Dyadobacter chenhuakuii: one gene and its partner. The protein of the gene in region 2 interacts with the protein of the main gene of each other region in a pairwise test. Links are inferred from orthologs where the notes say so. Each region holds a gene or a part of one and is shown on either strand. Other genes may lie near its edges.

Region 1 (2,970 bases), 2.7 Mb from region 2 along the record:
GCGAGCCGTAAATGGCTGCGGACGCAGCATCTTTCAGAATATCAATCGATTCAATGTCATTGGGATTGATAAATACATCATTACCAGCAGGATAGCCATCAACAACATAAAGCGGATCTGAACTCGCATTGATAGAGCCGACGCCCCGTACACGGATTTTAGTGCCGACGTAGGGCGCACCGCTCACTTGCGAAATCTGCACACCAGCCACTTTCCCGACCAAAGCCTGGCCTATGGTAGGCGTAGTCAGGTTCAATTCTTTTGCTTTTACACTCGAAACTGCACCTGTCAGATCGCTTTTTCTGAGCGTCTGGTAACCCACCGCCACAACCTCATCGAGCATCATTGCATCTTGCTTCAATTGTATATTGAGTGGTTTTTCATCAGATATCACCACTTCATGCGCAAGGAACCCGACGAACGAAAACACCAGGGTAGCACCCGCAGCGGCCTCGATTACAAATTCTCCGTTCACATCCGTAACCGCACCGCGGCTGCTGTTTCCCTTTTCAATCACCGTAACACCCAGCAAAGGATCTCCGTTGTCGTCAAGCACACGGCCAGTCACCCGGATTTTCGGGGCCTGGGTCCCGGCTTCCATGTTGGAGTCATGGCGCTTTGCTCCGGCCGCCCCTGCGGGGCTGAATGCACTGAAAACCAGAGAACCAGCAATTACCACATGGACAATGGGTAAAAGTAGTTTTTTCATAAAATGATTATAAATTTAATTTTAACAAGAAGACACTTTTTGTTTCTTGCTGTTTGAAACAAAAAAAGCGCCCCATAAGGGCGCAAAAGTAACTTTCCCGTGTTAAGCCACGAGGCGATAAATGTTAAGGTAATGTGAATTTTACAAGACAACCTAAGCCCTGGCGACTCCGGTCATATCAAGCATAAAATGGTGCAGCTCGGTGTTTTTGACAAAAGGTTTAAGGGTTTCGCTTCCCGGTCCGAACATCGCCAGTTCCACGTAATCCGCAGAATGATCCATTCCTGCCCAGCCTATTCCAGTATAATGTGTCTGGATTCCAGCCAACTCCCGGAAGAGCGGTTTGTTGGCAATGTACAGGCCCGACTCATTTTTGTTTCCGAACCGCGCCAGGATTTTTTCGGCTTCGGATTGCTTGATGGCATAACCCTGTGCAAATTCGATTCGCTCGATGAGCTGCGCCGCGGTGGGCACTTTATCGAGCTCACCCAGGATCCAGTTGTTGGTATGCTTAAACTTTTGCAGCAGATCAAACTGCTTGTCGCTGCCAAAAAGACCCGGATTGGCATTGCCATGATCTGTGGTAATAATCACAAGCGTCTCTTTGTCTTTTGAGGCAAAATCCAATGCTACCTGGACCGCCTGGTCAAACGCGACCTGGTCATACAGCAAACCGCCCGCATCATTGGAATGTGCCGCCCAGTCCACTTTTCCTGCTTCGATCTGGACCGCAAATCCCTTTGGGTTTTTTGATAATAGATCAAGCGTCTTTTGCGTCATTTCGGCCAATGTCGGAACAGCTTTTTGCAGCCGTTCATCCTGGAATGTATCCAGCGAGTAGGGAAGCGCACCTTCGCAGTACACACCCATGATCGGTTTTTGTGTATTGTTGAGGCCAAGCATTGCATCGCGGCTGCGCGCTACCGTGTAACCGGCTTTTTCGTAGGCCGCAAAAAGGTCCGTTTTATCCTTGCGTTTTTCAGCAGAAAAAAACTCCGCGCCGCCACCCATCATCACGTCGAATTTCAGGTCCAGATATTGATCTGCAATTTCCGACTCATCACCGCGAGACTTATTATTGATGCAAAATCCGGCAGGGGTGGCATGCGTGATCGTCACCGATGTTACGCAGCCAACCGATTTTCCTGCCTCTTTGAATTTTTGTAAAATTGGTTTGTTAAAACTCCCGTCCGCATTCACGTTCAGGTTTCCGTTCGGGACTTTTCTGCCGCCTCCCCACGCCGAGCTTCCGGCCGCTGAATCGGTAACGAGTGCATTGGAAGAAGAGGTTTCCATGAACGCCCGGCGACCGGTTTGTTCGGCATACAGCTTCATCCAGCTGCTCATGCGCCCGTCTTTCCGGTTGAGTAACAGGTCCGCCATGTTCAGCGTCCCCGTGCTCATGCCGTCACTGACCATGAAAATGATATTCTTTGCACCCTGCTTTCCCCTGGAAAATGTTTTGGCGTCGCTTCGCTCGCCAAAAAGCGTCATGTGCCCGGCAAGGAGCCCGGCAGAACCGTTTGTAAAAAAGTCCCTTCTGTTCATTTGAGGCTCGGTATATTCAGTTTTAGCTTACCGCAAAACTAGTCGAGCGCGTATTATCGTCAGGTTAAGATGTGGGTCCGGATATGAAGAAAGTGTTATCAGTTGGACTTGTTTCTTTCTGTTTTTGTAAAATCAAAATACTTGTAGTTGCCTAATACGGACATTTCAAGCTGTAACTTGTAAGTGCCCCAATCATACTTCGCCTCGGCTGTTATCACTTGTTTTTTTGCATTGTTGTCAGCTGCTTTCTGGTTTTGCAGAAACTCCGATAATGCGCGGCCGTCCATTTGTGACGGGGCTTTGAGACCATAAAGGGCGAGCACTGTCGGTGCTATGTCAATGTTTGAAGTCGGGAGCTCGCTGGTAAATGCATTTTTGAAGTCCGGGCCATCAGCAAAAAAAGCAATGTTGATCTCATAAGGGCTCGATCCGCCGTGCCCGGCAACGCCTCCCGAAAAGTCGGTTCCGGCAAAGCCTTTGTCATTTTTATCGTCGTTCCAGTTGGGTGCCACGAGGATATCGCCTGAACGCGTCGGGTGATTGTAGTGAATCGCGTCAAAGGACAATGTTCCCTTGACCGAGCCGGCCATATCACCTTTCTTTTTGGGTTTGGTAAAGACCGCGCCGATCCAGTCCGTTTTATGCATTAAGGCTACAATTTTTTCGATCTGGTTTTTATCATGGTTTTTTACATAAATAGCGCCCTCTGCAAT
Region 2 (3,965 bases):
ACACTGCCAATCAACACCAATCTTGGAATCCAATAACCGTCAGGCAGCAGATAATATATGCCTAAGTTTATCAGTATCAATATAATGGCTGTAATGGCCATGATGGTGTAACCTTCTTTGTGCAGTCTCATGCAGGGTTATGTTTCGTTAATGACTTGCTGTAAAATACAAATATCGTATAAATACTGATTTCCTTTCCATCAAAAGCCCTGCCAATCCATTCAGAAGGGCAGGGCTTTACAATTTATTAATGCTTTATGAATGATTATTCGATCACAACGCAATCTCCGTTCTTCACTTCCTGCTCCACTTTTTTGAATTTCACATCACGCAAAATCCGGCCATCGCGATACTGGACAGATACTTTCTGGTTCCGGTCAGCGATTTTAATGGTGCGAACAGGCTGTGCCTTTGTGGTTGACTCCATATTACGGGCGTACTCGTTCGGGCCGCCGTCCATGTCCAGGTCAAAATCCTCCTCACGGTTGGTATGCAACTCAGGCGCTGGCGCAGGGCGACGCACGGTTTGCTGCACCGCAGTAGCCGGAACCGCCTCTTCCTGAGGAATATCCGCCTTCATCAGGAAGGAGATCATATCAAAGTTAACCTTGCTCAGGAAGCGTTTGAAAAGCTCAACCGACTCAAATTTGTAAATCAACAAAGGATCCTTTTGCTCAAACACCGCATTCTGAACGGATTGTTTCAAATCATCCATCTCACGCAAATGCTCTTTCCACTCCTGGTCGATCAGTGATAGCACAATGGCTTTCTCCATTTCAGTCGTGATTTCCCTTCCCTCGTTTTCGATAGCCTTTTTCAAGCCCACTACAACGCCCGTCTGACGGATTCCGTCGCTGAACGGGATCATAATTTCAGAGATCGTCGCACCGCGTTCTGCGTAAATAGAGCTCAAAACTGGTAATGCTTTCGTTGCTATCGAGGCATTCTTTTCTTGATATTGCTTCTCAGCTGCTTCATAAAGCTTTTGTGAACGGTCCGCAGGCCTCATTGAACCATATTCCGACTCGCCGTAAGGAAGTTCCATTCCTAATGTTGTGATCACAGCCAGTTCAAGTTCTGCATAAGAAGTTGCAGAGCCCACCAACTCGTCACATACATCATATAATGTATTCGCAATGTCAACGGCCAGACGTTCTCCAAACAATGCATTGCGGCGACGTGTATAAATGGCGTCACGCTGATAGTTCATCACGTCATCATATTCCAAAAGACGCTTCCGCATACCAAAGTTGTTTTCCTCAACCTTTTTCTGCGCGCGTTCGATGGATTTGGTAATCATTCCGCTCTGGATCACTTCGCCTTCTTCCAACCCCATCCGGTCCATCACCTTCGCCATCCGGTCGGAACCGAAGAGACGCATGAGGTTATCTTCCAGCGAGACAAAGAATTGAGAAGAACCCGGGTCACCCTGGCGACCGGAACGACCACGCAACTGCCTGTCTACACGACGGCTTTCGTGACGTTCTGTACCAATGATCGCAAGTCCGCCCGCTTTTTTCGATTCCGGTGTAAGCTTAATGTCCGTTCCACGACCAGCCATGTTGGTTGCAATCGTTACAGTTCCCGGCTTACCGGCTTCTGTCACCACTTCCGCTTCACGCTGATGTTGCTTGGCATTCAAAACCTGGTGCTGGATTTTTCTTAATGTAAGCATCCGGCTGATGATCTCAGAGTTTTCAACCGAAGTTGTACCTACTAAGACTGGCCGCCCGGCTTCCACAAGCTCTACAATTTCATCCGTTACCGCATTGTATTTTTCACGAACCGAACGATACACTTTATCTTCATGGTCTTTCCGAACCGCATTAACATTGGTAGGAATCGAAACCACATCCAGTTTGTAGATTTCCCAGAATTCACCTGCTTCCGTTTCCGCCGTTCCGGTCATACCGGCCAGCTTGTGATACATCCGGAAGTAATTTTGAAGGGTAACTGTCGCGTAAGTCTGAGTCGCATCTTCAACGCGCACATTCTCTTTTGCTTCAATCGCCTGGTGCAAACCGTCGGAATAACGACGGCCATCCATGATACGGCCAGTCTGCTCATCGACGATCTTAACCTTTCCGTCCATGATCACGTATTCCACGTCTTTTTCGAAAAGCGTAAATGCTTTCAAAAGCTGGTTAACTGTGTGGATACGTGCTGTTTTTACAGAATAATCGCGGATTAATGCTTCTTTCCTGATAATGCGTTCCTGCTCATTCAATGATGCGTCTTTTTCAATTGCATCCAGATCAACCGCAATGTCGGGCAGAATAAAGAAGTTGGTCTCTTCCGACTCACCTGTCAGGAAGTCAATTCCTTTTTCTGTTAGTTCAATGCTGTTATGACGCTCGTCAATTGTGAAATAAAGCGGTTCATCCGCTTGTGGCATCAGCTTTTGGTTTTCAGCAAGATAAATCGATTCCGATTCCTGCATGAGCGCCTTAATGCCTGATTCACTCAGATATTTAATCAACGGCTTGTATTTCGGCATTCCGCGATGTGCACGGAACAAGGATAATGCTCCTTCTTTTTTATCGCCGGCTGCAATTTTCTTTCTGGCGTCGGTAAGGAAATCCATCGCCAGCTTTTTCTGTGCTTCAACGATCCGCGAAACGCGTGGTTTCAATTCCAGATATTCCTGTTCATCACCTCTTGGCACTGGGCCGCTGATGATCAATGGCGTACGCGCATCATCGATCAAAACGGAGTCAACCTCATCGACCATCGCGAAATGGTGCTTGCGCTGAACGAGTTCTTCGGGCGTACGTGACATGTTGTCACGCAGATAGTCAAAACCGAACTCGTTATTCGTTCCGTAAGTCAATGAGGCTTTATATGCATTTCTGCGGGCAATGGTGTTGGGCTGGTGGCGGTCAATGCAATCGACGCTCATGCCGTGAAATTCAAAAAGAGGTGCATTCCATTCCGCATCACGTTTTGCCAGGTAATCGTTAACGGTTACAATGTGAACGCCGTTTCCTGCCAATGCATTAAGGAATGCGGGAAGCGTTGCAACAAGCGTTTTCCCTTCCCCTGTCGCCATTTCAGAGATTTTCCCCTGGTGCAAAACCACACCACCGATCAGCTGCACATCATAATGCAGCATGTTCCATTTAATAGGCTGTCCAATTACATCCCAGGTTGTATTCCAGTAAGCTTTGTCACCTTCAATGGTAACGTGTGACTTTTTGGTTGCCACTTCCCTGTCGAAGAAAGAAGCCGTCACTTCCAGCTTTTCATTTTCCTTGAAGCGGCGCGCCGTTTCTTTTACAATGGCAAAGGCCTTTGGCAAAATATCCAGAAGGATCTTTTCAAGTTCTTTATTCCGATCCAGATCAAGCGCATCAATTTTCTTGAAAATCGCTTCTTTGCTATCGACATTAGGCTCATCAGCAGCTTGTTGTCTTAAAGCAGCAATCTGATCATCAATGGATTTCAGGTTGTCGGCAATATGTTGTTTCAGACCTTCGGATTTTGCCCGCAGGTCATCATTGGTTAAAGAAGCCAGGAGTGCGTATTCGGCATTGACTTTATCAACGTAGGGAGTCAATTCTTTTAAATCCCGTTCTGATTTTGTGCCGAACAGCTTTGAAAATATTTTAAACATGATTTTAGTATATGTTTTTAACCGATCATTTACAGAAAAATAATTGAGCCTGCCCGTTAATCGTGCCAGATTGTCAGCAAAGCTATCATTTTCAAACTCAAAGGTAATTCATTGCAAATAGTATTGTATATGAATCAGAAGAATCCTAATGTAACTCTAATGTTTTTTTACCGTTTGCTCAAACCAATAAGGCACCCATACTCAGGCAAGAGAACCGTTTGTACCAATTATTTTCAACTACTATGTAATACACAGTACCTTTGAATCATCAAAGAAAAAATAAACAACCACAGCCATGAACAACAACAGATTATTTCGCAATACAAGCAGCAAAATCATAGGTGGTGTAGCA

Evidence for each region. Proteins that work in one complex are often made in the same cells at the same time.
Region 1: the proteins of secA (region 2) and NFI80_RS08335 interact in binary tests that used the Escherichia coli proteins (3 or more experiments, as listed by UniProt). The link is inferred for Dyadobacter chenhuakuii from one-to-one orthologs.

The regions. Positions count from the first base shown.
Region 1 is NZ_CP098805.1:2,020,189-2,023,158, reverse strand. Bases 61-2,956 are described here. They hold NFI80_RS08335 (alkaline phosphatase), read right to left. Parts: upstream 2,258-2,956; coding sequence 863-2,257; downstream 61-862. Other genes in these bases: NFI80_RS08330 (alkaline phosphatase family protein), read right to left, coding at 2,356-2,956; NFI80_RS08340 (SusC/RagA family TonB-linked outer membrane protein), read right to left, coding at 61-709. Also shown: more of NFI80_RS08340, read right to left, coding at 1-60; more of NFI80_RS08330, read right to left, coding at 2,957-2,970.
Region 2 is NZ_CP098805.1:4,670,314-4,674,278, reverse strand. What follows is about bases 66-3,956. They hold secA (preprotein translocase subunit SecA), read right to left. Parts: upstream 3,614-3,956; coding sequence 266-3,613; downstream 66-265. Other genes in these bases: NFI80_RS19420 (PspC domain-containing protein), read left to right, coding at 3,909-3,956; NFI80_RS19430 (phosphatidylserine decarboxylase family protein), read right to left, coding at 66-131. Outside these bases: more of NFI80_RS19430, read right to left, coding at 1-65; more of NFI80_RS19420, read left to right, coding at 3,957-3,965. UniProt on the Escherichia coli protein: Required for protein export, interacts with the SecYEG preprotein conducting channel.